DNA from 3 places in the Lentzea flaviverrucosa genome. Region 3 is predicted to be linked to each of the others. Evidence: riboswitches for the same ligand, from Rfam matches in the RefSeq annotation. Region 3 holds a riboswitch; each other region holds the start of a gene.

Region 1 (10,484 bases), on a different contig from region 3:
TTGCGATGATGCGTGCCATGTCGATCGACCGGGGTGCCGAGTTCGCCGAGTTCTGGGCTGAACGGCACCTGTGCACGTTGTCCACCGTCCGTCCCGACGGGACTCCGCACGTGGTGCCCGTCGGGGTCACGCTCGACGCCGAGGCCGGCGTCGCGCGGATCATCACGTCCGGCGCGTCGTGGAAGGTCAAGCACGTCCGCAAGGCCGGGTACGCCGCTGTGTGCCAGGTGGACGGTCGGCGTTGGTCCACGTTGGAGGGTCCAGCCGTCGTGCGCGACGACGTGGAATCCGTGCGGGAGGCCGAGCGGCGGTACGCGTTGCGCTACCGGCAGCCTCGGGTCAACCCGGAGCGGGTCGTGATCGAGATCCAGGTGAAGCGTGTCACCGGCACCGTCTGACGTCGTGGTCGTCGGCATCGGGGCCGACGGGTGGGACGGGCTTTCGCCCGCCGCTCAGCAGGCGGTTTCCCGGTCGCGTGTGCTGATGGGCTCGCGCCGGCAGCTCGACCTGGTGCCGGGCGAGTTCGAGCGGGTCGCGTGGCCGTCGCCGCTGGTGCCGGCGTTGCCCGCGTTGTTCGAGGAGTACCGCGACGTGTGCGTGCTGGCGTCCGGTGACCCCATGTTCCACGGCATCGGCACGACCCTGGTGCGGCTGCTGGGCGAGCGGGTCACGGTGATCCCGCACCCGTCCTCCGTGTCGCTCGCCTGCGCGCGGCTCGGCTGGGCGTTGAACGAGGTCGAGGTCGTGTCGCTGGTGGCCCGATCCGCCGACCTGCTACGCCCCGTGTTGACGCCGGGACAGCGCGTGCTCGTGCTCGGTGGGGACCCCGCAACCGTTGCGGCACTGGCCGGGCACATCACTGTGCTCGAACAGCTAGGTGGTCCCGCCGAGCGGGTTTACCCTTGGTCCGGGCAGGACTCGGACCCGCTGTGCGTGATCGCGATCGAGTACCGCGGGAGCGCTCTCTCACGGGTCCCCGGACTGCCTGATGACGCTTATGAATCCGATGGCCAGCTGACGAAGCGAGAGGTGCGGGCTATTTCGCTGTCGAGATTGGCGCCGCTGCCCGGGCAGCTGCTGTGGGACGTCGGGGCGGGGTCGGGTTCGATCGCGATCGAGTGGGCGCGAACGCATCCGACGTGCCGGGCGATCGCCGTCGAGCAGTCGGCCGAACGCGCAGAGCGAATCGCCGGTAACGCTGCGTCTCTGGGCGTGCCCGGGGTGGAGGTCCACATCGGACGGGCGCCGGACGCGTTGGAGGGGCTGGAGAAGCCCGACGCGATCTTCATCGGCGGCGGCGTGACGGTGCCCGGCGTGTTGCAGGCCTGCTGGGACGCTTTGGCCGCGGGCGGCCGTCTGGTCGTCAACGCGGTGACGCTGGAGTCCGAGGCCGTGGTCGCGCAGTGGTACGCGCGCCTCGGCGGTGACCTGGTGCGGATCTCGGTGAACCGGGGCTCCGCGGTCGGCAAGTTCACCGGGTGGCGGCCGCACATGCCCGTGACGACGTGGAGCGTGACGAAGTGACCGTGCACTTCATCGGGGCCGGGCCCGGAGCGGCCGACCTGATCACGGTGCGGGGGCGGTCGCTGATCGAGTCGTCGCCGGTGTGCCTGTACGCGGGCGCGCTGGTGCCGGTCGAGCTGCTGGACTTCTGCCCCGCGGGCGCGCGCAAGGTCGACACGGCGCTGCTGACGCTGGACGAGATCGTCGCCGAGCTGGTCGCCGCCTCGGAGCAGGGCCTGGACGTGGCACGGCTGCACTCCGGAGACCCTTCGGTGTTCAGCGCGATGGCCGAGCAGATGCGCCGGTTGGACGCGCTGGAGATCGCCTACGACGTGACTCCCGGCGTGCCGGCCTTCGCGGCCGCGGCGGCGTCGCTGCAGCGCGAGCTGACCGTGCCGGGGGTTGGGCAGACGGTCGTCCTGACGCGGACCTCGCAGCGTGCGACGCCGATGCCCGAGGGCGAGGACCTGGACACACTGGGTCGCAGCCACGCGACCCTCGTGCTGCACCTCGCCGTGCAGCGGATCTCGGACGTGGTCGCGGAGCTGGTGCCGAACTACGGGCTGGACTGCCCGGTCGCGGTCGTCGCCTACGCCTCGCGCGAGGACGAGGTCGTGTTGCGGGGGACGCTGGACGACATCGCCTCGCAGGTCGAGGCCGCCGGGATCAAGCGGACCGCGGTGATCATCGTCGGGCAGGTGCTCGGAGCCACGCAGTTCCCGGACAGCCACCTGTACTCCGCCACCCGGGTTCGATGATCCTGATCCTCGGCGGCACGGGGGAGGCGCGAGCGCTGGCCTCCCGCGTGCCCGCCGTGTCCTCACTCGCGGGCCGGGTGAGCAACCCCGCCCTGCCCGCCGGCGAGGTCCGGATCGGCGGCTTCGGCGGGGTTGATGGTCTCGCGCAGTGGTTGCGGGACAACGACGTCCATGCCGTGGTCGACGCGACCCACCCCTTCGCGCGGCAGATCACCTCGAACGCCTTCGAGGCCTGCTCACGGGTCGGCGTGCCGTTGCTGATCCTGCGACGGCCTGGATTCACGCCGCAGCCCGGATGGCGGTGGGTGGACAGCGTCGCCGGTGCCGCGCGCGACCTGCCGGGGGAGAGGGTCTTCCTCACGACCGGGCGGCAGGACCTCGCGGAGTTCGCCGAGTGCCCGCAGTGGTTCCTGGCGCGGATGGTCGAACCTCCGGAACCGCCGATGCCGCACCGCATCGAGGTGCTGCTGTCGCGCGGTCCGTTCACTGTGGACGGTGAACTGGAGCTGATGCGGTCACACGAGATCGACGTGCTCGTCACCAAGGACAGCGGCGGCTCGATGACGTCGGCCAAGCTCGAAGCCGCGCGTCAGCTCGGTGTGCCGGTCGTGATCGTGCGCCGGCCACCGCTCCCGCCAGTGGAGGCGGTGGCCGACGTCGACGCCGCCGTCAGCTGGTTGGATACCGCCGGGGCGTGAAGACGACGCCCTGGGGCGTCACGATCGTCTGCGACGAGCCGATGATCAGCAGGCAGCGCATGTCGATCGTCGCCGGGTCGAGGTCGCCGAGCGTGAGGACGCGGATCTCCTCCTCCGGGCCGCCGACGTCGCGTCCGACGACGATCGGGGTGTCCTGGCCGCGGTGCTTCAGCAGCAGGTCGCGCATGTCCGCCACCTGGTGCGTGCGGGCCTTGGACGCCGGGTTGTAGATCGCGATGACCAGGTCGGCCTTGGCGGTGGCTTCGAGGCGTTCGGCGATGACGTCCCACGGCTTGAGCCTGTCGCTCAGGGAGATCACCGCGTAGTCGTGGCCGAGTGGCGCGCCTGCCTTGGCCGCGACGGCGTTCGCCGCCGTGACGCCGGGGATGACGCGGACCGGCACGTCCTGGGTCTCCGCGGCGACCTCCAGCACGGCGGTGGCCATCGCGAACACGCCCGGATCTCCCGACGACACGACCGCGACCCGTGAGCCCTTGCGAGCGAGGTCCAAGGCGAAGGCCGCGCGTTCGGACTCCACCTGGTTGTGCGAGGAGTGCCGCTTCTGGCCGGGCCGTTCGGGAACCCGGTTGAGGTAGGTGCTGTAACCGACCAGCTCGTCGGCGGCCTCGAGCTCCTGACGGGCCTCCGGCGTCAGCCACGCACGGTCCCCGGGACCGAGGCCGACGACGACGACCTCTCCCTTCGGCTTGGCGGGCCGGGACTGGCTCGGGAGCACGGCGATGGAGAAGTACGGGACGGTCGAGGGGTCGACGTCGGCCAGCGGCGACATCTTCTGCCGGCTGGTCGTGGCGCGCTCGACGTACCAGGCGCCGTCGAGCCGCCCGGCCGTCTCCAGCGCCTCGCGGACGTTGCCGAAAGTGCGGCCCAGCTTGAGGATCGCGGCGCAGTCGGTGTCGGCGAGGCGGGCCGCGAGCTCGGCGGGCGGCAGCGTGCCGGGCAGGATCGTGAGCACCTCGTCGCGTTCCACCAGCGGCGTGCCGAGGACGGCCGACGCGCCGCTCACCGACGTCACGCCCGGGACGACCTCCCACTCGTAGCGGTCGGCGAGACGTTTGTGCATGTGCATGTAGGAGCCGTAGAAGAACGGGTCTCCCGCCGCCAGCACGACGACGTCGCGTCCGGCGTCGAGGTGCGCGGCCAGCTTGGCGGCGGCCTCCTCGTAGAAGGCGTCGATCTCGCCCTGGTAGTCGTCCGTGTCCTCGGTCGTGACCGGGTAGACGAGCTGTTCCAGTACTTGGCCTTCGCGGAAGTACGGCGCCGCGATGGTCTTGGCGACCGACTTGCCGTGCCGGGCGCTGTGGAACGCCACCACGTCGGCTTCGCTGATGAGTCGCGCGGCCTTGACCGTCACGAGTTCCGGGTCGCCGGGACCCAGGCCGACGCCGTAGAGCTTGCCCGTCATTCCTCTTCGCTCGCAATCGCGTTGATAGCCGCCGCCGTCATGGCACTGCCGCCGCGCCGGCCGCGCACCACCAGGAGCTCCAGATCCGTTGCGGCCAAAGCTTCCTTGGACTCCGCCGCCCCGATGAACCCGACCGGGATGCCGAGAACGGCGGCGGGCCGCGGTGCTCCGGCGGCGATCAGGTCGAGGAGGTGGAACAACGCCGTGGGGGCGTTGCCGATCGCGATCACCGCGCCGTCGAACCGGTCGGCGAGCAACTCCAGAGCCGCGGCGCTGCGGGTGTTGCCGATCTCCTGCGCCCGCGCGGGAGTGCGCGGATCCTGGAGGTAGCACAGGACCTCGTTGTCCTTCGGCAACCGGCGGCGGGTCACGCCGGACGCGACCATGTTGGCGTCGCACAGGATCGGAGCGCCCGCACGCAACGCCGCGCGGGCGTCGCGCACGACGTTCGGGGAGAACGCGACGTCGTCCGGCAAGTCGGTCATGCCGCACGCGTGGATCATGCGGACGACGACTTTCGCGACGTCGCCGGGGAACCTGGTGAGGTCCGACTCCGCGCGGATGGTGGCGAAGGACTGGCGGTAGATCTCCGCGCCGTCCCGGATGTACTGCGTCACCTGATCTCCTCGTAGCCGTCGCCGGTCGCGACGAACTCGATCACATCGCCGGCGGGACGACCGCACCGGCGGGCACAGCCCGACCAGTGCACCGCGCCGGGCCTGTCGGACCTGCTCCCTAGAATTGAAATTGGGGGTACCCGGCCTGGCGCGTGTGTGTGGTGCGGCGCATCGGTCCGTGCGGGCGAATCGTTCCGTGCGGGCGCATGGGCCTGTGCGGGCGCATCGACCCAAGCATGACCATCGACCCAAGCGCGCACATCGGCCCGCACGTCGGAGAGCGACTTCGCGCAGCCGGGACGGCCGGTGCAGGCGCTGACGCCGTGCCAGGGGGAGGCGGGGTCGGTGATCAGGCCGGTGACGTCGGTGCCGGCGGGCACGACCAGACCGCGCCACGGCGTCAGGCGGAGCGCGACGCCGGGGAGCTGGGAGGCGTCCAACCGGCCCAGCGGAACACCTGGCGTCAAAGGTGAAGGTGCGACAGGCGTCACAACGGGGGTGAACGCGGCACCGGACGAGACGCCGAAGTGCGCGGTGATCTTTCGCACACCGCCGTCCACTTCGGACAGGCGCCAGGCGGGTCCGCGCATCGACTGGAACAGGCGGGCGGCGGTCACCACGGCGTCCACCGGGTCGGACACGCGGACTCCTGTATCGGTACCGGAGAGCAGGAGCACATCGCCGACGAGGCCGAGGTCGCCGCCCAGCCCGCTCACCGAAGCGCCGACCGTGACCAGGAAACGCCCTGGTAGCGAGGCCAGCTCGGGGTCCGCGCACAGGGCTGTGTCCAGCGCGTCGACCAGGTCCTGGTTGTCGTCCAGGGGCGCCGCGATGATGTTGCGGATGCGCTCGTGCGACCAGGAGGGCAGCAGGCCCGCCGCACGCAACCGCTCACCCAGCTCCACGCCGTCCGCGAGCCCTCTGATCTGGAGGTTCGCGCGCGAGGTCAGCTCGATCGAGCCGTTGCCCAGTTCGGCGGCGGCGAGCCGGACCACGTCCCACTGAGCAGCGGAAAGAGTGCCGCCGGGCACCCGGATGCGCGCCAGCCCGCCGTCGGCCGCGGCGTGCAGCTCGACGGCGCCGGGGCAGGCGTCCGGGTGACTACGCATAGGTCGGACTGTAACCCGCCGGTTAGGGTGAGCCCGAACGACGAAGCGCAGGAGGAAGCCGGTGTGAATCCGGCGCGGTCCCGCCACTGTGACCAGCGAACACCGCTGGGAGTCAGGAACTCCGCTTCGCCAGTCACCCGCACTTTGGGGCGAGGACCCCACGAGGGATGGAGCCTGCGTGATCCTGCTGCTGTCGACTTCCGACACCGACCTGCTGTCGGCGCGTGCGAGCGGTGCCGACTACCGGCTCGGCAACCCCGCCCGGCTCACCGTCGACGACCTGCCCGCACTGGTGGACGGCGCCGACCTCGTCCTCGTGCGCATCCTCGGCGGCCGCCGGATGTGGGAGGAGGGCCTCGACTGGCTGCTGGCCGGGGGCCTGCCCGTGGTGGTGCTCGGCGGTGAGCAGCAGCCCGACGCGGCGCTGATGGAGCTCTCCACGGTGCCCGGTGGCGTCTGCGCGGAGGCGCACCTCTACCTCGCGCACGGCGGCCCGGCGAACCTCACCGAGCTGCACAAGTTCCTGTCCGACACCGTGCTGCTGACCGGCCACGGCTTCGAGGCACCCGCCGCCACTCCCTCGTGGGGTGTGCTGGAACGGGAGACCCGGCCGGAGGAGGGCCCGACGGTCGCGGTGCTCTACTACCGCGCGCACCACGTCGCCGGGAACACGGCCTTCGTGCACGCCCTGTGCGACGCGATCGAGGCCAAGGGCGGCAGGCCGCTGCCGGTGTACTGCTCCTCGCTGCGCACCGCCGAACCCGAGCTGCTCGACACGCTGCGCGAGGCCGACGCGCTGGTCGTGACGGTGCTCGCGGCCGGTGGCACGAACCCCGCCAAGGCGTCCGCCGGTGGCGACGACGAAGCGTGGGACGTCGGCGCGCTGGCCGCGCTCGACGTGCCGATCCTGCAGGGCCTGTGCCTCACGTCGAGCCGCGAGTCCTGGGACTCCAACGACGACGGACTGTCTCCTTTGGACACCGCGACCCAGGTCGCGATCCCCGAGTTCGACGGCCGGATCATCACGGTTCCGTTCTCCTTCAAGGAGATCGACGCCGACGGCCTCACGGTCTACGTCGCCGACCCGGAACGGGCGCTGCGCGTCGCGGGCATCGCGGTCCGGCACGGCCGTCTGCGCCACATCCCGGTCGCGGAACGCAAGGTCGTCGTGATGCTGTCGGCGTACCCGACGAAGCACTCCCGCATCGGCAACGCGGTCGGGCTCGACACGCCCGCGTCGACCGTCCGGCTGCTGAAGGCCATGCAGGAGCACGGTTACGACATCGGCGACGAGCTGCCGGGCGTCCAGGAGCTCGACGGCGACAAGCTGATCCACGCGCTGATCGCCGCCGGTGGCCAGGACGCCGACTGGCTGACGCAGGAGCAGTTCGAGAGCAACCCGATCCGCATCGCGGCGGCCGACTACCGCGAGTTCCACGAGACGCTGCCCGACGAGTTCCGCGAGTCGATGCGCGAGCACTGGGGTGAGGCGCCGGGCTCGTTGTTCGTCGACTTCTCGAAGTCGAAGGACGGCGAGATCGTGCTGGCCGCGCTGCGGTCCGGCAACGTCGCGGTGATCGTCCAGCCGCCGCGCGGGTTCGGCGAGAACCCGATCGCGATCTACCACGACCCCGATCTGCCGCCGTCGCACCACTACCTCGCGGCGTACCGGTGGATCGAGTCGAACTTCGGCGCCGACGCCGTCGTGCACGTCGGCAAGCACGGCAACCTGGAGTGGTTGCCGGGCAAGACGGTCGGCATGTCGGCGTCCTGCGGCACGGACGCGGCGCTCGGCGACCTGCCGCTGATCTACCCGTTCCTCGTCAACGACCCCGGCGAGGGCACGCAGGCGAAGCGGCGTGCGCACGCCACGCTGGTCGACCACCTCGTGCCGCCGATGGCCCGCGCCGACAGCTACGGCGACATCGCGCGCCTGGAGCAGCTGCTCGACGAGTACGGGAACATCTCCGCGATGGACCCGGCCAAGGTGCCGGCGATCCGCGCGCAGATCTGGACGCTGATCAAGGCCGCGAAGCTCGACCACGACCTGGGACTCGACGACCGGCCCCACGACGCGGAGTTCGACGAGTTCATCCTGCACGTCGACGGCTGGCTGTGCGAGGTCAAGGACGTCCAGATCCGCGACGGCCTGCACATCCTCGGTGAGGCTCCCACGGGCTCCGTCCGCGTCAACCTCGTGCTGGCGATGTTGCAGGCGCGGCAGATGTGGGGCGGTCAGGTCGCCGCGCTGCCCGGCCTGCGCGAGGCCCTCGGGCTCACGACCACGGGCCGTGAAGACGTCGACGTGGTGGAGGAGCAGGCTCGCGTGCTCGTCCAGGCGATGGAGGACGCGGGCTGGGACCGTTCCGCCGCAGCGGGTCTGCACGAGTCCGAGGACGTGCGGAGGATCCTGGAGTTCGCGGCGGACGAGGTCGTGCCCCGGCTCGCGCGCACCACGGACGAGATGACGAACGTCCTGCACGCGCTGGACGGCGGCTACATCCCGGCCGGCCCGTCCGGTTCTCCGTTGCGCGGCCTGGTGAACGTGCTGCCGACCGGCCGCAACTTCTACTCGGTCGACCCGAAGGCCATCCCGTCGCGCCTGGCGTGGGAGACCGGCCAGGCGATGGCCGACTCGCTGCTGGAGCGCTACCGCACCGAGAACGACGGTGAGTGGCCGCCGTCGGTGGGCCTGTCGGTCTGGGGCACGTCCGCGATGCGCACCGCCGGCGACGACATCGCCGAGGTGTTCTCGCTGCTCGGCGTCCGGCCGGTGTGGGACGACCAGTCGCGCCGCGTCACCGGTCTCGAAGTGATCCCGTTGCAGGAGCTGGACCGGCCGCGCATCGACGTCACGGTCCGGATCTCCGGCTTCTTCCGCGACGCCTTCCCGCACGTCGTGTCCATGTTGGACGATGCCGTGCAGCTGGTGGCCGCGCTGGACGAGCCCGCGGAGCACAACTTCGTGCGGGCGCACATGCTCAAGGACCTGGAGGAGCACGGCGACCAGCGCCGGGCCACGTTGCGCGTCTTCGGTTCCAAGCCGGGTGCGTACGGCGCGGGCGTGCTGCCGTTGATCGACAGCCGCAACTGGCGCGACTCGTCCGACATCGCCGAGGTCTACGCGGTGTGGGGCGGCTACGCGTACGGCCGCGGGGTCGACGGTGTGGCGGCGCGGGCGGACATGGAGTCGGCGTACCGGCGGATCGCGGTGGCGGCCAAGAACATCGACACCCGCGAGCACGACATCGCCGACTCGGACGACTACTTCCAGTACCACGGCGGCATGGTCACGATGGTGAAGGCGTTGACGGGCAAGGCACCCGCCGCGTACGTCGGTGACAGCACGCGCCCCGAGGCCGTCCGCACGCGCACGCTGACCGAGGAAACTTCACGGATCTTCCGGGCCCGCGTGGTGAACCCGCGCTGGATCGGTGCGATGCGCAACCACGGGTACAAGGGCGCGTTCGAGCTGCAGGCGACGGTCGAGTACCTGTTCGGCTACGACGCCACGACCGGCGTCGTCGCGGACTGGATGTACGAGAAGCTGACCGAGAGCTACGTGCTCGACCCGGAGACCCGGAAGTTCCTGCAGACATCGAACCCGTGGGCGTTGCACGGCATCGCCGAGCGCCTGCTGGAGGCGGCCGAGCGCAAGATGTGGGAGCACCCGGAGGAGTCCACTTTGGACGCACTGCGGGCGGCCTACCTGGAGACCGAGGGCGACCTCGAGGACGGCGTCTGATCGACCCGGACGCAGCACTGACCCGGTGACGGATCGAGGCGAGCGGACGCACCGCTCACCCCGATCCCGTCCAGCAGGCCGCTGACCAGGCACAGGTTCATCCCGCACACCAGCTGCGTGTGCCGGTGCGCCAGGCTGTGGAACGGGCAGTTGCCCAGCAGGATCGAGCCGCCGTCCTCCCGCGGTTCGAAACCGAAGCCCGCCAACGCTTCCACCACGCCGTCTGGAGCCTGCGCCGCGAGATCCGCGCCCCACTCGTAGGCGCGCCGGTTCAGGACCTCGCGCGCCGGTTCGCCCGTGCTCTCGGCTTCCACCAACGCGTCCGTGAGCAGATGGCTCGCGGCCTCGTACCGCCGGTCGGGCAGCGATACCTCGATCTGTTCCTCCGACCGCCGGTAGAGCTTCGCCGGCCGACCGGCCCCAGGCCCGCTGCGCCCTGTCCGCCGCTGGTGCACCACTGTGAGAAGGCCCATCTCGACCAGCTTGTCGAGGTGGAACGCGGCCGTCGTGCGGGCCAGTTCGACGGCCTGCGCCGCCTCGTCCTTGCTGATGGGAGAGGTCTGGCGCACCACGAAGTCGTAGAGCCTGCGGCGGGTCGGTTCGTCGAGGGCCGCTACGGCGGCGACGGGGT
Region 2 (10,484 bases), on a different contig from region 3:
GCCTTTCGATGATGGTCCCATGACCAACTGGACCGTGACGGCCACCGCCGCCGCGCAGTCGCCGCTCACCCGCGAGTACAACGCGGAGATGATCAGCCGCTACTGGGGCCGGCCGACGAACGACGCCGAGATCGACGCGTACGAACGCGACGAGCAGGACCACGACGTGCCGGTGTTCCTCGTCGTGTCGCGCGATGGCAACGATGTCGGCTGTCTGGGCATGCGCTTCCTCGACAACGGTGTCGGTGAGCTGACCCGGATGTTCGTCCGCGCGCCGTTCCGCGGGCAGGGCGCCGCGTCGGCGTTGCTAGCCGCGATGGAGGCCGAGGCGAAGGCGCGCGGCATCACGACGTTGCGGCTCGACACCCGCGAAGATCTCGTGGAGGCGAGGAGTCTCTACGCCAAGCACGGCTACGCGGAGATTGCTCCGTACAACGCAGCCGAGTACTCCGACCACTGGTTCGAGAAACGGCTAACGTCCGCTCGTCCGGTCGCGATGTCCTGAAGGGTCGGGATGACTCGCAGGAGGCATTGAAATGCGGTTGCGTCCACTGGTGATGGCGGTTGCCGTCACCTCGGCACTGGTGGTGACCCCGGCCCAGGCGGCACCCGCCGGCCGGGTCCTGGGGTACGTCGCCAACAACGGCGGCGGGGTGTCGGTGATCGACACGGCCACGAACGCGGTGTCCACGACGATCGCCGACGGCGGCGGCAGTTCGCCGTACATGGCGGCGGTCGCGTTCGACGGAACTCGCGGCTACGTCACGAACTCCGTGCAGAACACGCTGACGGTCATCGACACGCCGACCAACACGGTCGACAAGTCCATTCCCGTCGGGACCCAGCCCGCGGGCGTCGCGGTCGCCCCCGGTGGCGGCTTCGTCTACGTCACCAACTACCTGGGCGGCACGGTGTCCGTGGTCGACACGGCCACGCTGACGGTCACCGCGACCGTCGCGGTCGGCTCGAACGCCGACGGTGTCGTCGTCACGAAGGACGGTTCGGCCGTCTACGTCACGCACGACCTCCCGGGGCCGGGCAAGGTCTCGGTCATCGACACGACGTCCAACACCGTCGTCGCCTCGATCGGCGTCGGCAACGCGGCGACCGCCATCGCGGCCTCGGCGGACGGCAAGCGGATGTACGTGGTCAACAAGGGTTCGGACAGCGTCTCCGCCATCGACGTCGCCTCGCGCACCGTCGTCGGCACCGCGTCCGTCGGCTTCACGCCGCACGGCATCGCGCTGACGCCGAACGGAACCCGCGCGTACGTGACGAACAGCGAGTTCGACTCGGTGTCCGTCGTGGACCTCACGACGATGACCGAACTGCAGAAGATCTTCGTCGGCGACCGCCCGATCAGCGTGGCCCTCACGCCCGACGGTGCGAGCGCCTACGTCACGAACTTCAACAGCAACTCGGTGTCGATCATCGACACGGCGTCCAACGCGGTCACCAGCACCATCGCCGTGGGCCAGCGCCCGGTGGGCATCGCGATCAACTTCGTGCCGCCCGCCACGTCGAAGCTCGTGGGCGGGTCCGCCCAGCTGCAGTTGCGGCTCCTCGGTTTCACGGTCCGCTCGCTCGACGCGACGCTGACCGACAAGCACACCGGGGCGCCGGTCGCCGGCCAGCAGGTCGTCTTCCGCACGGTGAAGGGCAACCCGCTCTGCACCGCGACGACCAACTCGTCCGGCAAGGCCACCTGTGACGCGCAGGTGTCGCTGCTGGTCGGTCTCTCCACGCTGCTGCAAGGCTTCACGGCCTCGTACGCGGGCAACAACGAGCACGGCGGTGCCTCTTCGCACGGGCACATCGCATTGCTCTAGTGGTGTGACAGTGGTGGTGGACCTTCGCTAAGCCGCCATCGGCACGTCGAACCGGAGCGCGTCCACGTAGTCCGCACAGGACTGCCTGGACGCGACTCCGTGGACGACCTGCCAGCCGGCGGGCACCTGCAGCACCGCGGGCCAGATCGAGTACTGGCCCGTCGGGCTGACCAGCACCAGGAACATGGTGTGAGCCTGTGCGAACGGGGAAGTCATGCCCCCAGAGTGACCTGCGACACCTATGGTCCGGCTATCTCCCCGCTCAAGCTCACCCGACCGCGCGGTTCCCGATCTCGGCCCGCGTGTGATTACGTGGTGCCCGTGACTGTGGAACAGGTGGTCCTCCTGGCCGAGGACGGTTCGGCCATCGGCGTCGAGGACAAAGCAGTGGTGCACCACGCGGAAACCCCGCTGCACCTGGCGTTCTCCAGCTACGTCTTCGACTCGGCGGGCAACACCGTGCTCACCCGCCGCGCACTGCACAAGAAGACCTTCCCCGGTCTGTGGACGAACACCTGCTGCGGCCACCCCCTCCCGGAGGAGGACATGGCCCAGGCCGTGCTGCGGCGCCTGCGCGACGAGCTCGGCATGAAGGTCTCCGAACCCGAACTGCTGCTGCCGGCCTTCCGCTACCGCGCGGAGATGGACGGCGTCGTCGAGAACGAGATGTGCCCGGTGTTCCGCGTGCTGTCCGACGACGAGCCGGTCCCCAACCCGGACGAGGTCGACTCGACCGAGCGGGTTCCGTGGAGCGAGTTCGCCGCGAGCGTGCTGGACGGCACGCGCGAGATCTCCCCGTGGTCCCGCCTGCAGGTCGCCGCGCTGGTGGAACTGGGACCCGATCCGCTGGCGTGGCCGGTGGCGGACCGGGCCGGGCTCCCCAAAGCCGTGAGGCTCAGCTCACCACTCCAGTGATCCGCCGTTCTGGTACTCGATGACCCGGGTCTCGAAGAAGTTCTTCTCCTTCTTCAGGTCCATCATCTCCGACATCCACGGGAACGGGTTCTCGGTCGGCTCCCACACCGGCTCCAGGCCGAGCTGTGCGCACCGGCGGTTCGTGATGAACCGCATGTACTGCTCGCACAGCTCGGCGTTGAGGCCGAGGATGCCGTTCGGCATGGTGTCGCGGCCGTAGGCGATCTCCAGCTCACAACCCTCCGCGAGCATGGTCCGCACCTCCTCCTGGAACACGTCGCTCCACAGGTGCGGGTTCTCGATCTTGATCTGGTTGATCGCGTCGATGCCGAAGTTCAGGTGGATCGACTCGTCGCGCAGGATGTACTGGTACTGCTCGGCGATTCCGACCATCTTGTTGCGGCGGCCGAGCGACAGGATCTGCGCGAAACCGGTGTAGAACCACATGCCCTCGAACACCACGTAGAACGCCACGAGGTCCTTGAGGAACGCCTGGTCCGTCTCCGGCGTGCCGGTCCTGAACTCCGGGTCCTCCAGGTGCTGCGTGAACTGCAACGCCCAGGCCGCCTTGTCCGTGATGGACGGGATCTCGCGGTACATGTTGAACAGCTCGCCGTCGTCGAGGCCGAGCGACTCGCAGACGTACTGGAACGTGTGGGTGTGCACGGCCTCCTCGAAGGCCTGCCGCAGCAGGTACTGGCGGCACTCCGGGTTCGTGAGGTGGCGGTACACCGCGAGCACGATGTTGTTGGCCACCAACGACTCGCTGGTCGCGAAGAAGCCCAGGTTGCGCTTGATCATCAGCCGTTCGTCGTCGGTCAGGCCGCCCGAGGAGGGCGCTGTCTTCCAGAGCATGATGTCGGCCTGCATGGAGACCTCGGTCGGCATCCACGCGTTGTTGCAGCCGGCCAGGTACTTCTCCCACGCCCAGTGGTACTTCAGCGGCAGCAGCTGGTTGACGTCGGCGCGACAGTTGATCATCGCCTTGTCGTCGACGGAGACGCGCGCGGCGCCTGCCTCGATCAGGTTCTCGGTCACTGGCAGGCCTCGCACTCGGGGTCGGTGATGGAGCAGCTCGGGTCGACGGCGACGGGGGAGACGGCGTTGAGCTTGCCGTCGGTGCCCTGCAAGGTGGACTTCTCCACGTGCGTCGCGCTCTGCGTGCGCAGGTAGTACGTGGTCTTGAGGCCGCGCAGCCACGCCAGCTGGTAGAGCTCGTCGAGCTTGCGGCCGCTCGGCTGGGAGAGGTACAGGTTCAGCGACTGCGCCTGGTCGATCCACTTCTGCCTGCGTGAACCGGCCTCGACCAGCCACGAGCTGTCGACCTCGAACGCCGTGGCGTACAGGGCCTTCAGGTACGGCGGCACCCGGTCGATCGCGCCGAGGCTGCCGTCGTGCAGCTTGAGGTCCGAGACCATCTGCTCGTCCCACAGCCCGCGCTGCTCGAGAGCCCGCACCAGGCCGGGGTTGACCACGGTGAAGTCACCGGACATGTTCGACTTCACGTACAGGTTGCGGTACAGCGGCTCGATCGACTGGTTCACCCCGGTGATGTTCGCGATGGTCGCGGTCGGCGCGATCGCCATGACGTTCGAGTTCCGCATGCCCTCGCGCGCCATCGCCCTGACCGGCGCCCAGTCCATCGTGGACTCGCGGTTCTGCTCCAGCTCACCCCCGGCGCGCGTGGCGGCCAGGATCTCGACCGAGTCGATCGGCAGGATCCCCTTGCTCCACAAAGATCCCTCGAACGACGCGTAGGCGCCGCGTTCCCGCGCCAGTTCAGCGCTCGCGGAGATCGCGTAGTAGCTGATCTCCTCCATGCTGCGGTCGGCGAACTCGACGGCCTCCTTCGACGCCATCGGCGTGCCGAGCGTGAACAGCGCGTCCTGGAAACCCATCAGCCCCAGGCCCACGGGCCGGTGCTTCAGGTTGGAGTTCCTGGCTTCCGGGATCGTGTAGTAGTTCACGTCGATCACGTTGTCGAGCATGCGCACCGCGGTGCGCACGGTCTTCTCGAGCCGCGCGTGGTCGATGCCGTCCTCTGTCACGTGCCGCGCGAGGTTGACACTGCCGAGGTTGCAGACCGCGACCTCGTCGACGGCGGTGTTCAGGGTGATCTCGGTGCACAGGTTGGACGAGTGCACGACACCGCTGTGCTGCTGCGGCGAACGCAGGTTGCACGGGTCCTTGAACGTGATCCACGGGTGGCCGGTCTCGAACAGCATGGTCAGCATGCGCCGCCACAGGTCGACGGCGGGAAGCCGGCGGAAGACCTTGATCTCGCCGTTGTCGGCCATCTCCTCGTACGCGCGGTACTTCTCGGCGAACTCGCTGCCGAACGCGTCGTGCAGGTCCGGCACCTCGTCGGGGGAGAAGAGCGTCCACTGGCCGTTCGCGCGCACGCGGCGGATGAACTCGTCCGGCACCCAGTTCGCGGTGTTCATGTCGTGCGTGCGGCGGCGTTCGTCGCCGGTGTTCTTGCGCAGGTCGAGGAACTCCTCGACGTCGATGTGCCAGGTCTCCAGGTAGGCGCAGACAGCGCCCTTCCGCTTCCCGCCGTTGTGAGCGAGACCGGCCGTGGTCATGTAGGACTCGTCGGTCTCGACCTTGAGGTCGAACACCGTCGGCACGACTTCGGTCTCCCTCACGTCCCGGACGCGCGAGAACACCATGCCGGCGTGCTCGATCCAGTTGCGCTTGGTGATCGGGCGGCAGCCGACGAGCTCGGCGATGCCTGGGACAGCGGGAACCCGGATGTCGAAAGTCTTGGTCACGCCGGAGAAGCTGATCTGAGTTCCGTTGGAGCGAGTGCCAGTGTGGTTCTGCTCGCGTTCGCGATGCTGCCCTGCGGACGGCACGCCCAGGCGCAACAACTGGTACCGGATGCCTGCCGCCAGCGCGGGGGACGTCGTGGTGAAGTAGACCTCGACGCCGCGGGAGACCCCGCCGTCTGTTTCCAGGAGTCCTTGGAGCAGGTTCCGCGTCTGCGCGTGCGGGAGGTGCGAGAACCGGCGGGCGATGCGCTTGTGACGGTGCTCGTCGTACAGATCGCCGTAGGTGAACGGCAAGGTGGGTTCGCCCGCTCCGAGGATGCGGCCGGTTGTGGAGTCGCGTCGGACCCCTCGGCCGGACGCCCAACAGATCTGGCGGTACGTGCTTTCTTCCCGGCCGTTCTCCCAGTAGTGGATCCCGCGTTCGGAGAGGTAGTGCTGTACGAAATCGAGATGGACGTCCAACTCGGGGTTACCCGACACACCCCACTGGTAGCCATCCTTCGACAGATGCCCGTCACCCAAGAGGATCCCGTACAGCCGCGCGTCGTCGTCAGTCAGATCGTGGACCGGGACGATCTCCTTCGGAACAACCTGGGCAACGTAGTCGCCTTTCTCCAGGTTGCCGGCCTCGATCCACTCCGGCCTGACCTTGTCGTCGGTCAGCCACTTGAGGGTGCGGCTGTTCGCTTGTTCCATCGGAACACCCTTGATGGCGTAGAACGGGTGCCCCGTCGTGACTTTCAGCGTCTCCACGGAGTGCTTGACCTTCACCTCGACCATCGGGTCGGCTTGGTCGTAGAGCATCACATCAGTGACCTCGCGGTAGTTGCCGCTCACACCGAGCACCAGGTCGCCGATCCGGATGTCCTTGATCGCCTTGGCTCCGTCGGCGGTGTAGACGCCGGTCTCCGGTGCGAAGCACTGATTCACGGCTACCGCGGTGTCGTTCGCGACCTTGAGGAACGGCACGACGCCCTGCGACTTGCCGTTGGTGCCCTTGATGTGCGCGCCGATGCCGCGCACCGGGGTCCAGTCGTTGCCGAGACCGCCGGCGAACTTGGAGAGCAGCGCGTTGTTGCTGATGCCGTGGAAGATGGCGGCGAGGTCGTCGTCCACGGTGGTGAGGAAGCACGACGAGAGCTGCGGGCGTGTGGTGCCGGAGTTGAACAGGGTCGGCGTCGAGCACATGAAGTCGAAGCTCGACAGCAGCTCGTAGAACTCGATCGCGCGGGCGTTCCGGTCGTCCTCCTCGAGGGCGAGGCCCATCGCGACGCGCATGAAGAACGCCTGCGGCAGTTCGTAGCGGCGGTCGTCGTGGTGCAGGAAGTAGCGGTCGTAGAGCGTCTGCATGCCCAGGAACTGGAAGTTCAGGTCGCGGGAGGCGTCGAGCGCCGCACCGAGCCTGGTCAGGTCGAAGTCGGCCAGACGCGGGTCGAGCTGGCCCAGCTCGATGCCGTGGCGGACGAACTGCGCGAAGTACTCCGGGTAGCGCTCGGTCATCTCGGCGTGCGACAGGGGGATTCCGCAGGCCTCGGTGCGGAGCTTGTCCAGCAGCAGGCGGGCGCTGACGTAGGAGTAGTCCGGGTCGTGCTCGACCATCGTGCGGGCGGCCATGATCGGCGCGAGTGCGAGCTCGGCGTCGGTGATGCCGTCGTAGAGGGTCCGCTTGGTCTCGGCCAGAACCGCCTCGGCCGACGCGTGGGGCAGGTCGGCGCAGGCTTCGTCGATGACCACTGAAAGGCGGTCGGGCACGCTCTCTCCTCCGAGATCGGCCCGAGGAAACGCGTGCGCGCACCAGCGGTCGACACCACTGGTGCACACAGCCGCCCTCCCTCGGGGCACCGTGTCGTGCGCGCAGGCTTGCGCGCACACCAATGGCAGGTCTTCGGACTCGTGGGCGTACCTCTGGCGCCTACCGGCCGTCGCTTCCCAGGTCTCGCGACCCAGTGCTTCGTTGACGGCTTTCGTTCCCACTCACCGCTGCGGGGCAGTCCCGGACTTTCACCGGGTTCCCTCTTGCCTCACCGGCCCGGTTGAGTCGGGTCGGTGAACCACTAGCGCGGCAGATACTACATGTGGTGGTGGGGTCTTGATCACCACCCAACATGCGCGTGTCGTGGGTTAGGGTCGAGAACGTGGATGATCTTCGGCCTCGGGTCGTCATCGGTGCTCTGGTCAGCGCGGGGCTCGCCTCGGCGTCCCTTTTCGCAGGGACGGCGGCGCCCGTGGCGAGCGGTGTCCTGGCCGTCGCGGCGGTGCTGGTGATGATCACGACCCGGCGATCAGGGTCACCCCGAGAGTGATCATCACGGCGGCGATCAGGCCGTCCAGCACCCGCCACGCGCGGGGCTTCGCGAACAACGGGCTGAGCAGCCGCGCGCCGAACCCGAGCGCGACGAACCAGGTGATGCTCGCCGTCACCGCTCCGACCCCGAACAGCCAGCGGCCGGCCGCGATCGAGCCGAGCAGCACCAGCGTGTCGAGGTACACGTGCGGGTTGAGCCACGTCAGCGCGAGCGCCGTCAGCACGGGCCGGCTGCTCGTCTCCGTTCCCGCGTTGAGCGCCGACGGCCTGAACGCCCTGCGCGCCGCCAGAAACCCGTATCCCAGCAGGAAGATCCCGCCCACGACGGCGGCGACAGTGATGGCCTGCGGGAACTTCTTCACGATCACGCCGAACCCGGCGACGCCCACCGCGACCAGGATCGCGTCCGAAAGCGCGCACACGGCGACGACCTCCACGACCGCCTGCCGGCGAAGTCCTTGGCGCAGCACGAAAGCGTTCTGCGCGCCGATCGCGACGATCAGGGTCATCATGGTGCCGAAGCCGAGCAGCAGGTCAGTCACGAGTTCCACGGTATTTACGCGGTCTTGATGAGGCCAGCTAAAGATTCTTAAGTAGCATTAGTCGCTGTGATGGATCTCGACCTGGTGCGCACGCTGCTCGCGGTCGTCGACGCGGGCACGTTCGACGCGGCCGCCACCGCGCTGCACGTCACTCCTTCCGCTGTCTCGCAACGCATCAAGGCCCTGGAGCAACGGACTGGCCGCGTGCTGCTGGTGCGGGCGCGCCCGGTCCGCCTGACGCCGTCGGGCGAGGTGATCGTCCGTTACGGTCGGCAACTGCTGGCCCTGGACCAGGACCTCGACGCGGCACTGGGCGAGGACGCGGTGGTGCGGGTGCCGATCGCGGTGAACGCCGACTCGCTCGCCACGTGGTTCCTGCCCGCCCTGCAACGGGTGTCACCTGACCTGCGGATCTCCTTCGACCTGCACCGCGAGGACCAGGACCACACGACGGCGTTGCTGCGGCAGGGGCTGGTGATGGCGGCGGTGACGTCCTCGCGCGAGCCGGTGGCGGGCTGCTCGGTGACCAAGCTGGGCGAGATCCGTTATGCGGCAATGGCCTCGTCGTCCTTTGTGGAGCGCTACCGGGACGGCCTGCCGAAGTCGTGGCTCCCGGACGCGCCGGTGGTCGTGTTCGACCGCAACGACGACCTGCAGGACCGCTTCGTGCGCACGCTGACCCGCGGGCGCGGCGCCTCGGATCACCGCCACTACGTGCCGTCGTCCGAGGTGTACGTGCGGGCGATCGTGGCCGGGCTCGGCTGGGGAATGGTGCCGCCGCAACAACTCCAGGACGGTCTCGTCGACCTCGTGCCGGGTCGCACCATCTCGGTGCCGCTGTACTGGCAGCAGTGGAAGCTCGACTCGCCGGCGCTGACCGCGGTGGCCGAGGCGGTGGCGGCCGAGGCGGGCGTGGCGCTGCGGTAGGCGTTAGCCTCGACGCCATGACCGGCGAGCCGATGAACCTCAACGGGAAGACCGCAGTCATCTACGGCGGTGCGGGCAACGTGGGCGGCGCGATCGCCGCCGCGTTCACCGAGGCGGGGGCCAGTGTGCACCTGGCCGGCCGCACGGAGGCGACGCTCAAGGCGAAGGCCACCGAACTGGGCGCCGAGTACGCCGTGGTCGACGCGCTGGACGAGCAGGCGGTGGACCGGCACGCCGCCGCGTTCGAGCGGATCGACATCTCCGTCAACGTCACGACCGACAACGACGTGCAGGGCACGCCGATGGTCGAGATGAGCGTCGACGACTACCTGAGTCCCGTCGTGTCGGCGGTCCGGTCGAAGTTCCTCACGGCCAGGGCGGCGGCGCGGCACATGATCCGGCAGCGGTCCGGCGTCATCCTGTTCTTCGGCGGTACCGGTGAGCCGTCGGCGCACCGGAAGTGGCAGCTCGGCGGTCTGCTCGTGGCGTTCGACGCGGTGGAGTCGATGCGGCGCCAGCTCGCGGCCGAGCTCGGTCCGCACGGTGTGCGGGTGGTGACCCTGCAGACCGGCGGGATTCCCGAGTCGGTTCCGGCCGAGCACCGGGCGCCGATCGAGGAGGACATCGTCGGCGACACGCTGCTGGGGCGGGCGGCGACGCTCGGTGACGTGGGGCGGACGGCGGTGTTCGCGGCCTCGGACTGGGGGCGCACGATCACGGGAGCGCAGGTCAACATCACGTGCGGGAGCGTCTTCGGCTGATCCTGTCGGGTTGCTGGGGGCAACCTGTCGGGTTCCTGAACCCAGGAACCCCGCGCGTTCGCCGGGACGTTGTCCGTTATGTGCTCATACCTCGTCTGGCCGCCATCGGCGGTTCGCTCGCCGTCGTCGCGACGATCGCCATGGTCGGTCTGCTCGACCTGACCGTCGGGTCGCTGCGGCGCACGATCAGCGAGTACGCGCTCGGTGACTACCGCCCGGTCTTCGACGTCGCCGTGGTGCTGCTGGCCGTCGGATCGCTCGCGATCCTCGGCGTGCTGGCGCACAAGGGGCTGACGAGGTGGTGGTCCGGTGGCTCCATAGCGCTCGCGCTGTGGTCGGCCGGCCTGTTCCTCGTGGTGGCGTTCCCGAAGACGAACTGGGCCATGGGCACCAACGAGCTCAGCGGCAGCATCCACCGGTTCGGCAGCATG
Region 3 (10,484 bases):
GCCGGTCAGCAGGGCCGACGCGAACAGCGTGGTGTTGCCCAGCACGAACCCGAACCCCGGCCCGAACACCCGGCCGCCGAGCACCATCAGGAAGAAGACCGTCTCGATGCCGGCGGTGCCCGGTCCGAGCGGCCGGATCGCGGCGCCGAGCGCGGACAGCACGCCCAGCATCGCGATCGCCTTGGAGTCCATGCCCTTGTCGCTCAGTTCGGCGAGCACGACCGCGAGCACCAGCGGCAGCAGCAGCGCGAACGTCCAGGGCGCGTCACCGCCGTGCGCGATGTCGCTGGCCGGCGCCACGACGAGCGGCCAGGTGAACGCGGCCAGCCCGATCACCCCGGACACCGCCAGTGCGACCACCGAGCGCCTGCCGATCGCGATCACAGGGCGGCCTCGACGTCCGCGACCGTCAGCCACGGCCCGAGGACCTTGCTGACCTGCGGGGCGAAGATCGGCGACGACGTCACGACCTCGCGCGCCGGGCCGTCCGCGACGACCTCGCCCTCGGCCATCACGACCACGCGGGTGGCGTACTCGGCGACGAACTCGACGTCGTGCGTGGCCAGGACGGTGGTGCCCGGCAGGTTCTTGAGGACCTGGGCGAGCGCCTCCTTGGCCGGGTAGTCGAGGCCGCGCGTCGGTTCGTCGAGCAGCAGGACGTCCGGGGCTCCGGTCAGCACCACCGCGAGCACCAGCGCGAGCCGCTGGCCTTCGGACAGGTCGCGCGGGTGGGCGTCCGGCGGCACGGAGGCCAGGCCCTGCAGCAGTTCCCGGCACGTTCCGGCGGGTTGCCCGGTCTCGGAGTCGGCCTGGGCGCACTCCTGCGCGACCGTTTCGAGGTAGAGCAGGTCGGACGGCTGCTGCGGCACCAGCGCCACGGCCTGCCGTCGTTCGGCGGGCTTCAGCGTTTTCGGGTCGGCGCCCGCGACGGCCACGGTGCCGGACGTGCGTTTGCCGCTGCCCTGCACCGCCCAGAGCAGCGACGACTTGCCGGAACCGTTGCGCCCCATGAGCGCGACGCGTTCACCCTTGCCGACGTCGAGCGTCACGCCGCGCACGGCCTGGACATCTCCGTACCGGACAACGACTTCGCGTGCTTCGAGGACCGGGCTGGTCTTCGCCACGGTTTCGACCTCGGGCTCGGGGAGCCGGGCGCGCAGGGGTGCGGCACGGCGGCGCGCGTCGCGGACCGAGACCGGCACCGGCTCCCAGCCGGCGAACTGTGCGAGCCGGACGACCGGTGGCGCGACCGGAGCCGCCGCGAGGATCTCGCCGACGTCCCCGATCTTGCCCTGCGGCAGCAGGAGCGCGCGGTCCGCGTACTGCGCCACGCGTTCGAGGCGGTGTTCGGCGATCACGACGGTCATGCCGAGGTCGTGCACAAGTCTTTGCACGGCAGCGAGAACGTCCTCGGCGGCGCCGGGGTCGAGCGCCGAGGTGGGTTCGTCGAGGACGAGGACCCGCGGGTGCGCGGTGAGCGCGGCGCCGATCGCGACCCGTTGCTGCTGACCGCCGCTCAGTGTCGCGAGTGGACGGTCGCGGAGGGCGGCGAGGCCCAGCAGGTCGAGGGTCTCCTCGACGCGCTTGCGCATGACGTCGTTCGTGAGACCCAGTGACTCCATCGAATAGGCGAGCTCGTCCTCGACGTTGTCCGCGACGAAGCCCGCCACCGGGTCCTGGCCGACGAACCCGACCACGTCCGCCAGTTCGCGCGGCGGGTGCGTGGCGGTGTCGCGGCCGTCGACCAGGACGCGTCCGGCGAGCGTGCCGCCGCTGAAGTGCGGGACGAGGCCGTTGATCGCGCGCAGAAAGGTCGACTTGCCGGAACCGGTGCGGCCGACGACGAGGCACAGCTCGCCTTCGGGGATCTCCACGCAGATGTCCGCGAGCACCGGCTGCCCGGTGTAGGTGATCGTGACGTCCTCGAACCTGATCATGTCTCCCTCGCGATCACCACGGGCGCCAGCGCCAGGAGCACTCCCAGCGCGGGAACCAGCGGCAGTTCCGGCACCTGCAGGGGAACCGTCGACGGTGACAGCGCCGGATCGGCCGAGAACACCAGCACGACCGCCCCCGCCATCCCGCTCGCCGCCACCCCGATCGCGGTGGGCGACCACCGGTCCGGCCGGTACCGCGTGCGCGGCACCCGGCGCGCGCCGACCCGCAGGCCCGCGATCGCCAGCACGCCACCTAGTGCGAGCAACGGCCAGCCCGTGCAGGCACCCGCCAGCAACCCGTACGTGCCGATGCAGAGCCCGAACAGCCCTGCCAGCACCAACGTCCCGGTGAGCACCCGGTCCTTGCGCGAGATACCGGCCGTGCGCCCGTAGCCGCGCGAGTCCATAGAGGCGGCCAGCACCAGCGACCGGTCGAGCGCGTCCTCCAGCACCGGCACCAGCATCGTGCGGATCGCCCGCGCTCCCCTGGCCGTGTCACCCCTGAGCTGCCGCGCCCTGCGCACCGACCGTGCGGACGCGACCAGCTGCGGCGCCACGGTCAGCGCCACCACGACGGCGACGCTCACCTCGTACAACGCGGCCGGCAACGACCGCAGCAACCTCCTGGGGTTCGCGAGGGCGTTGGCGGCGCCGACGCAGCTGAGGATCGTCGCGAGGAGCAATCCCTGGTACAGCGCGAAAACCAGGCCCTCCGCGCTGACCGGGCCGCCGACGCGGATGCCCTGGGCCCAGTCCGGCAGCGGGACCTGCGGCAGCGTGAACAGCACGGTCGGACCGGTGACGCCGCCCAGGAACGCGTGCAGAAGGACGCGCAGGCCGATGATCAGCAGACCGAACTTGAGGAACACGCCGTAGGTGCCGGCCCACGGCGTGTTCGCACGGCAGGTCACGACGACCACGCCCGCCACGGCCAGGACCAGGCCCAGCAGCAACGGGTTGGTCGTGCGGCTGGCCGCGGTGGCGAGCCCGAGGGCCCACAGCCACCACGCACCGGAGTGCAGCTTCACCCCACCGGCCCTACGCGTCTTCCGCGGCGCGGCGACGCCGTGCGACGAGCAACCCCGCCACCACGAGTGCCGCGATCACCAGCACTCCCAGCAGGGTCCACAACCAGCTCGGGCCGGACTTCTCCTCCACCTGCTGCGCCTTCTCCGCCACCGCGGGAACCGAAGTCTCCACCGATGACGCCGTCGTCGACGACGGTGGTGCCGACTCCGGGGAAGACGGTGTGGCAGCGGAAGAAGAGGCCGGCGGCGCGGTGGTCGTCGCCGTCGTGGTCACGGCCGGCGGTCGCTGCGCAGGAGGTTGCCCGGCCGGTGGCTGCGGAGGTGCCGGTTGCCGCGGTGCGGGCGGGGCCGGGGCGGCGGGCGGTGCGATGCCGGGCTGCTCACCGGCGCCGAACGCCCACCCCTCCACGGTTCCACGGGCCGGCACGTAGGTCGCGGCGCCCTGGTTGCTGTACGACCAGGAGCCACCCGCCGGTGCGTGCCAGTACGACCAGTACGCGGTGGCGGGCGAGGCGTTGACGCACTTGTCGGCGTCCGTGCCCGGCCTTCCGCCGATGCGGCAGACGAAACCGGCCTGCCGCGACGCGTAGGTGTAGCCGAAACCGGCCGCGGTCAGTGCCGCGACACCGGAGGCCGGGGTGCCCGGCGCGCAGCCCTGCTGCACGCCGCCGCCGAGGCCGCGGTAGTCCACGACGACGGTCACGCCGTCACAACCGGCCGCGAACGCCGGCACCGGTACGAACGCGGCTACCAGTGCCAGCGCGAGGAAGAGCCTCTTCACGGGGTGGTGCTCGGTGCGGTGCCCGCGCCGAAGGACCAGCCCTCGACGGTGCCGGGAGCCGGGTTGTAGCTGCCGGCGCCCGAGCTGCTGTAGGTCCAGGTGCCGCCGGGCGTGCCGTGCCAGTACGACCAGTACGCGGTGGTCGGGGCGCCGTTGCACGGGTTCGGCAGCGCGTTGATCGTGCACACGAAACCGGGCTGGCGAGGCACGTACCCGACCACGAACTTCACGTTCTGCAAAGCCACGATGCCCGAACTCGGGTCGACCGTGGTGCAGGCCGTCTGGACGCCGCCGCCGAACGAGGTGAAGTCCACCACGACCTTGACGTTGGCGCAGGACGCGGCGGAGGCGGCAGACGTGACCACGAACGAACTCGCGACCAGCGCGAGAACGGCGAGCATGCGGCGCATCACGCACCACCCTTCCGACGACGGGAGACGAGCAGGAGGACGGCGCCGGCCAGCACCGCGAAAGAACCGAACAGGGTCAGCGGCACGGCCTGGTCGGGTCCGGTGACGGCGAGCGGCGGATCGGCCGGTGCTTCGGCGGGACCGCCGGGAGCGGGTGCCACCGGCGTGGTGGTGGCCGGAGGTGGTGTTGTGGTGGTCGTGGTGCAGTCGATCGGCGGCACACCGGGGGTCGCAGACGACGCGGACACCTCGGCGAGGCTCACGCGGGCGAGCCCGAGCATGCCCTGCGTGGTCGCGCGCACGACCGTTCCAGCGTCAAAACCCGTGCTGTCGAAAGCGATCGCGCCGCGCTGGTCGGCAGGTCCGGTGCAGCCGATCTGCAACGTCTTCAGGTATGCCACGGCCTTGTCCGCGGCGGCCTTGCGGCCACCGGCGAGCAGTGCGCCGACCGCGAGGCCGGTGGTGTTGGCGTTCGTCGGCGGCTCCATGGCCTGGAACCCGCCGTCCGCCTGCTGCTGCTTCACCAGCCACTCGACGGCCGCGGCGGACTTGTCCTTCTCGCCGGCCGCGAGCAGTGCCTGCAGCACCATCGCGGTTCCGTCCACATCGGACTTGCACGCCGGCAGGCCGAACGCGATCGGGAACCCGCCGTCGGGACAGGCCGTGGACGCCTGGAACTCCACCGCGGCGGACACGTCTTTGCCCGCCCGGTGCAGCACGATGATCGCGAGCGCCTGGGTGAAGGCGTTGGTCTGCTCGTACGCCGGATCCGTCCTGTCGCGGTACCGGCCGGTGTCGTCCTGCAACGCCACGAGCCGTCCGAGCAGGTCGGCACCGCCGTAGGCCGTGGGATCCTGCCCCAGCGCCTGCGCGACCAGCGCGAGCTTCGTGAGGCCGCCGACGTACGACTCGGCCTCGCCGTCCCCGGCGAACGTCTGCAGCTGCGCCGGCTCGGCCAGCCACGCGGAGGCCTTCACCGCGGTCGACCTGCCCACACCGGCCGCGGCCAGCGCGTAGACGCCGTCCGCCGTCAGCCCGGGATCACCGGAGCTGGGGTCTGCGGGGAAGCGGAGCAGCCGATCGCCCTCGCTGAACTGGCTGACCAGCCACGTTCCCGGCGAAGGTTCCGCCGCCTGTGCCTGGGGTGTCGCCACCAGCGCGGTCGCCACCAAGGCGACCAACGCGGATCTCCTGATCACTGCGCCTCCCATGCCCGCTGTCCTCGACGGGTCGGTGGAGCTACCGCACGCCACGGGCAGTCGGACTATCACCGTTGCGGGTCAGTGCCGGAGTTCCACCGGCTTCCCCCGCGGCGTGCGGATGCTGTTGTCAACCATGGATCGTGCGGGAGGGATCAATTCGAGTCAAATGGCTGTGAGCTGAGCCATTGATCATCACCTCCGCCGGCCGGTCAGTAGCCGGGGAGGCTGAGGCTGTTCACGATCTCGGCGAAGTCGTCACCCGGCGCCCCGCCGGTCTCCACGTTCCGCAGCGCCATGTCCTGGTTCGCGGTCACGTACGGCCGCAGGAGCTCCTCGTAGCGCTGGAAGGCGGCCGACGGGTCCTTCGCGAGCTCACCGGCCAGCACGTACGCGCCGACCAGCGCCATGCTGGTGCCCTGCCCGGACATCGGCGACCCGCAGTACCCGGCGTCGCCGAGCAGCACGACGGTGCCGCGCGACCACGAGTCCATCCGGATCTGGCTCATCGAGTCGAAGTGGAAGTCCGGCGCCTCCCACATGTGCTTCAGGGCGGTCGGCCACACCCAGCCCGCGCCGTCGAACTTCTCGGCGAGCAGCCGGCGCTGGGCGTCGACGTCGCGGTGGTCGAACGACACCTCGCCGTGGAAACCCATGTACACACGGCATTCCGCGTTCAACCGGGCGCTCATGATCCCGCCGCCGACGACCCCGCCCTGCTGGAACGTCTGCCAGTGGTCGAGACCGAGGAAGTTCGGCGCGGTGAAGACGGCGAGGTTCATGCCGAGGTGGCTGATGAACCGCGACTCAGGCCCGAACACGAGCTTGCGGACGTGGGAGTGCAGGCCGTCCGCCCCGACGACGACGTCGAAGTCGCGCGGGGCGGCCTTCTCGAACGTGACGCGGGTGCCGTCGATCGAGGTGATGGTGTCGTCGAAAAGGTACTCGACGCCGTCCGCCGCGTCGAACAGCATCTGGGCGAGGTCGTCGCGCAGCAGTTCGACGTCGGCGCTCGCCAGGTCGCCGCCGCTCAAGGTGTGCGTGGTGGAGCGGAACAGCTCGTTGCCGTCGGCGTCGACCACGTTCATGCCGCGCATGCCGGTGCTCAACGACCGCAGCCTCTCCCCGAGGCCCATGCGCTCGACGACCTCCAGCGCCGGGCCGCGCACGTCGATGGCCTGGCCGCCGGGCCGCAGACCGCGGGCCCGTTCCACGACGGTGACGCTGAAACCGTGGTGGCGCAACCAGTACGCGAGCGCGGGCCCGCCGATGCCGGCGCCGGAGATCAGGACGTTCTTCATGGTGCTGCCCCCTGTGAGCCGGTGTTGCCCACAAGGTGCCGCCAGGCGCTGACCGTCCGCTGACCGTCGGCGGTCAGCGCCTGACCGCGACTACCGGGAGAAGAGCTTCGCGGCCGACGTGCCGATGCCCGACGGCCCCTGGTGGAACGCTCCCACGCTCACCGGGGTCCGGATCTCGTCCTCGCCGTAGCGACTGGTCTCCTCGTGCCAGTTGAGGATCGCGACGATCCAGTCCTTCAGCTCGTCGGCGTAGCGGGTCAGCGACGCACGTGTGGCCGAGTCCAGCGAGAAGTCCTCGAACATCTGCGGCAGGTGCGTCTCGACCGAGGCGATGAACTGCCCGAGGCGGGCGTCCATCAACGCGTAGGTCACCTCGAACGCGCGGGACTGGGAGACACCGAGGAAGTTCTCGATCACCCTCACCATGTTGTGCACTTCGCCCTCGTACTGGATCTCCTTCAGGTACGAGAAGACGTCGTTCATCAGACAGGCGTAATCCATGGCCGACCGTTCCATGGTCTGGATGACGCGAGTTCCCCAGATCTCCGGCGGCACCGTCGTCGAATGCGAGAAACGCGACAGGGAGGTCGTCAGTTCCGAACCGAACGTCGACCGCCTCATCTCCAGGTAGTCGATCGGGTCGGGAATGCGGTTCTGCTGGATGTTGACGACTTCCCACACCCACGCGTCGACCATGTCGTCCACGGTCTGCCGGAACGTCGTGCGGAACTCGGGAGACATGGGGCCGGCGGTCTTCTGCCACAGGTCGGCCAGGCTGCGTTCCGTCGCGTTGACCGGCACCAGGGTCGGCACCATGTCCAGCGGCATGCACTGCTTGAGCCGTGCGGTCTGCAGCTTCAGGCCGGCCAGGTCGCGCAGGCGCCCGAAGACCCACGGGTAGACGTCGTCGGCATAGGTGCCCCAGGTCAGCCAGCACGCCGAGAGGAACAGCTCGGCCGGGGTCGCGTCCGGGTCGAGCCCCGACGAGCACAGCGCGAGGTCGAACCCGCGGTGCTTGGCCTCGTCCCAGATGCCCTCGCTGTGGATGCCCATCTCCCGGCCCCACACGACGATCTCCTCGCGCACCTGGTCGAGGTGCGGCGACAGGGTCAGCGTGAACGGGACGTCGAAGTCCGGCAGCGTGTACGGCTCGACGGTCTTCGGCGTGCTGGAGAACTGCCGGAGCCGCTGCGGCATGGTCTTGGCGTACGAGCCGAGGATCCCCAACTGGGGCTTCGGGGCCTTGTTCATGTACCGCGACGACCGCAGGTGCCACTCGTGGCCGCCCGCCTGCCAGTCCTGAAGGCCCTTCACGTAGCCCAGGACGGCAGCGCGCCCGATGGGGTCGATGGCGTGCTCGTCCAGCAGGATCGGCACCTCGGTGAGCGCCGTGTGCTCGAACTGGTGCAGCCGCGAGGTCAGCAGGTCGTTGACGGCCTCGGCGGCCTGCTGCGTGGGCAGGTCGAGGAACTTCTCGAACACCAGCACGCCGTTGGAGAGCTCACCCTCGTCGAGCACCTCGCGTTCGTAGGAGAACAGGTCGTTGCGCAGGTGCACGGCGTCGCTGAACGTGTCCCTGAGGACGCCGATGGGCCGTGACAGGGCGATCCGTGCGGGCACCTCGAGGCCGACGGCGTGCTCGACGAGGTTCGCGGACCACGGCGCGCCACCGACCTTGCGGCGCATCTCGACGTACTCGATGGGGTTGGACAGCCTGCGGGCGCTGATGTTGTGCAGCTCCCACATCGACTCGTCCAGCAGGTGCTTGGTGTTGGCCGCGAACCGTTCGCGCCAGTCGAGCGAGTGGGTGGGCACCGTGCGGCGCCAGAGGTCGGCGAGGCCCTTCTCCACCGGGTTCTCCGGCGTGGCCGTGATGGCGCCGTTGACCGGCATGAACAGCGGCAGCCGGTCGAGGTAGGCCTGCGCGCCCCCGATGTCCGGGTTGCGCTTGTAGAGCTCGACGAAGTGGTCGTCGAAGTAGAAGACCCACACGTACCAGTCGGTGATGAGGTCGAGCACCTCACCGTCGCAGTCTGGGTGGGTGTACGCGCAGAGCAACGCGTAGTCGTGCGACTCCAGGTCCTCTTCCGTCCAGATGACGGTGCCGTGCTGCGGCACGTCGACCATGTCCATCTCGCGTGCCCAGGCACGGGTGTGGACGCGGGCGCGTTCGAGGTTCGGGTTCAGCCGGGCCGGGTAGGGCGTGTAGAACTCCGGCAGCTGGAACGGCTGCATGTGCGTTGGACCTCCGCGCGTTGGGCTGACGCACTGCACGCAACCAGCCCCGCGCACGGGGGCGCCAGATGGTGAAACCGTGATCCACACGTGCGTGGATCTCTGTCGCCCGTTCAGCCCAACCCGGTCCGCCCGGCGAACACTCAGCGCACGAGGGACTGGGCGCTGAGTTTCACCGAGAACGGGAATTGCAGCTCGATGATCTCCTCGCCCTCGGAATGCGCCTGCTCGACGTAGACGCCGTTCTCGAGGTGCAGGCACCGCAGCCACGGACGGTCGTAGTCGATCATCCAGTAGTTCTCGCAGCCGACTTCCTGGAACTTCGCCCGCTTGAGTTCGAGGTCCACGTGCCGCGTGCGGGGTGACAGGACCTCGACCGCCAGCACCGGCGGCCCGATGAGCGCCTGTTTCGAGAACTGCTCGCGCCGGCCCACCACCAGGTCTGGGATGAAGACCGTGTCGTCGGCGAGCACGACGTCGACCGGAGCCGGGAGGACCTCGAGCTCCGGTGGGCAGACAGCGGTCAGCGCCACCAGCAGTCGGGCGACGACCCGCTGGTGCACGGGGCGGGGTGAGGGGCTCATGACGAGCACCCCGTCGACGAGTTCGAAACGGTGCCCGTCATCAGGCATCGCCTCCAGGTCCGCCCACGTCAGCGGTCTGCCGTGGGGAAACGTAGGGACACCACCCATGGTGCGTTCCACCCCCGTGTCGTGACCACCGTCCGCCGGACGGATCCCGGCGATGCCATTAGACAAGACTGGTCCGTTTCTCACGACTCGCAAGCCCCTTTTGGCCGACCCGCACCACTGCACGCACACGTCCCCGTCACCACCGTCCCGCAGGGTGAGCAACGGCTGGTCCTGCCGTGGAAGGCGCCACCCGGACGGAGCAGCGAGATGGTTTCAATCGAACAAGTGGCTAATTTCTGATCAATTTTCGGGCGATTTTTGATAACGCACGCCACCCTGCCAATTGCTCGCGAATGCGACCCTAACGGAATCTTACGGGCGAGCCAAGCACTCCGTTGGAGCAATACCCCGGTCGCATTCCCCTGAATCGGTGTGATCGCGGTGGGGACGGCGTGGGGACGGACTTCACGACCCTCGGTGGCGACACCACCGAGGGGAGCAGGGGAATGCGCAGGACGTCGGACAGGATCGCGCAGTGGGTGGCCTTCGCCGTGCTGGCGGCGGCCGTGATCACGTTGGTGGCGCTGGGGCTTTCGCTCTAGCGAGGGTCTGTTCCGCGAAGGCTGCGGCCCGCGGCTGGGGCGTGCTCCTGGCCGCGGCCACCGCCTCCTCCGCGCACCGGACGGCGGCGACCCGGTCACCCAGCGCCAGGTGCACGGCGGAGAGCTGCCCGAGCACGCGGTCCACGCTCCACCAGCTGCGCTCCCGCACGATCACCAGGCACCGGCGCAGGTGGCCGAGCGCCTCGGCCGGTCTTCCGCCCAGCTGGGCGTCGAGTGACAGGGAGACGAGCAACGCGGCCTGTCCGATGTGGTCTCGCACGTCCTCCATGGACGCCAGCACCGCGTGGTCGTCGGGGAGGTTCGTGTACGTCCGGCACAGCCGTGCCGCCTCACGCGCC

What was found. A riboswitch is a leader RNA that binds a small molecule or an ion and turns the genes downstream of it on or off. The one in region 3 is predicted to bind cobalamin.
Region 1: it holds a riboswitch for cobalamin, as region 3 does, so the genes downstream of both, cobN (cobaltochelatase subunit CobN) here and DFR72_RS28850 (prenyltransferase/squalene oxidase repeat-containing protein) in region 3, are expected to answer to the same signal.
Region 2: it holds a riboswitch for cobalamin, as region 3 does, so the genes downstream of both, DFR72_RS47200 (ribonucleoside-diphosphate reductase subunit alpha) here and DFR72_RS28850 (prenyltransferase/squalene oxidase repeat-containing protein) in region 3, are expected to answer to the same signal.

What each region holds. Positions count from the first base shown of each region.
Region 1 is NZ_QQAU01000019.1:163,716-174,199, forward strand. It holds gene DFR72_RS40945 (PPOX class F420-dependent oxidoreductase) at 18-398, shown strand; gene cbiE (precorrin-6y C5,15-methyltransferase (decarboxylating) subunit CbiE) at 379-1,524, shown strand; gene cobM (precorrin-4 C(11)-methyltransferase) at 1,521-2,261, shown strand; gene DFR72_RS40960 (cobalt-precorrin-6A reductase) at 2,258-2,959, shown strand; gene DFR72_RS40965 (precorrin-2 C(20)-methyltransferase) at 2,931-4,382, opposite strand; gene DFR72_RS40970 (precorrin-8X methylmutase) at 4,379-4,999, opposite strand; gene DFR72_RS40975 (hypothetical protein) at 4,996-6,108, opposite strand; cobalamin riboswitch at 6,117-6,251, shown strand; gene cobN (cobaltochelatase subunit CobN) at 6,287-9,853, shown strand; gene DFR72_RS40985 (helix-turn-helix transcriptional regulator) at 9,814-10,484, opposite strand, start outside.
Region 2 is NZ_QQAU01000012.1:128,910-139,393, reverse strand. It holds gene DFR72_RS31630 (GNAT family N-acetyltransferase) at 20-505, shown strand; gene DFR72_RS31625 (YVTN family beta-propeller repeat protein) at 537-1,829, shown strand; gene DFR72_RS31620 (MbtH family protein) at 1,857-2,045, opposite strand; gene idi (isopentenyl-diphosphate Delta-isomerase) at 2,157-2,744, shown strand; gene DFR72_RS31610 (ribonucleotide-diphosphate reductase subunit beta) at 2,730-3,725, opposite strand; gene DFR72_RS47200 (ribonucleoside-diphosphate reductase subunit alpha) at 3,779-7,270, opposite strand; cobalamin riboswitch at 7,378-7,589, opposite strand; gene DFR72_RS31600 (LysE/ArgO family amino acid transporter) at 7,787-8,335, opposite strand; gene DFR72_RS31595 (LysR family transcriptional regulator ArgP) at 8,435-9,292, shown strand; gene DFR72_RS31590 (SDR family NAD(P)-dependent oxidoreductase) at 9,325-10,053, shown strand; gene DFR72_RS31585 (DUF998 domain-containing protein) at 10,134-10,484, shown strand, end outside.
Region 3 is NZ_QQAU01000010.1:167,824-178,307, forward strand. It holds gene DFR72_RS28825 (ECF transporter S component) at 1-417, opposite strand, end outside; gene DFR72_RS28830 (ABC transporter ATP-binding protein) at 381-1,937, opposite strand; gene DFR72_RS28835 (CbiQ family ECF transporter T component) at 1,934-2,965, opposite strand; gene DFR72_RS46445 (hypothetical protein) at 2,976-3,746, opposite strand; gene DFR72_RS28845 (hypothetical protein) at 3,743-4,156, opposite strand; gene DFR72_RS28850 (prenyltransferase/squalene oxidase repeat-containing protein) at 4,156-5,367, opposite strand; adenosylcobalamin-variant (AdoCbl-variant) riboswitch at 5,402-5,473, opposite strand; gene DFR72_RS28855 (FAD-dependent monooxygenase) at 5,568-6,656, opposite strand; gene DFR72_RS28860 (terpene synthase family protein) at 6,747-8,891, opposite strand; gene DFR72_RS28865 (Uma2 family endonuclease) at 9,035-9,583, opposite strand; gene DFR72_RS45750 (hypothetical protein) at 9,976-10,125, shown strand; gene DFR72_RS28870 (AfsR/SARP family transcriptional regulator) at 10,094-10,484, opposite strand, start outside.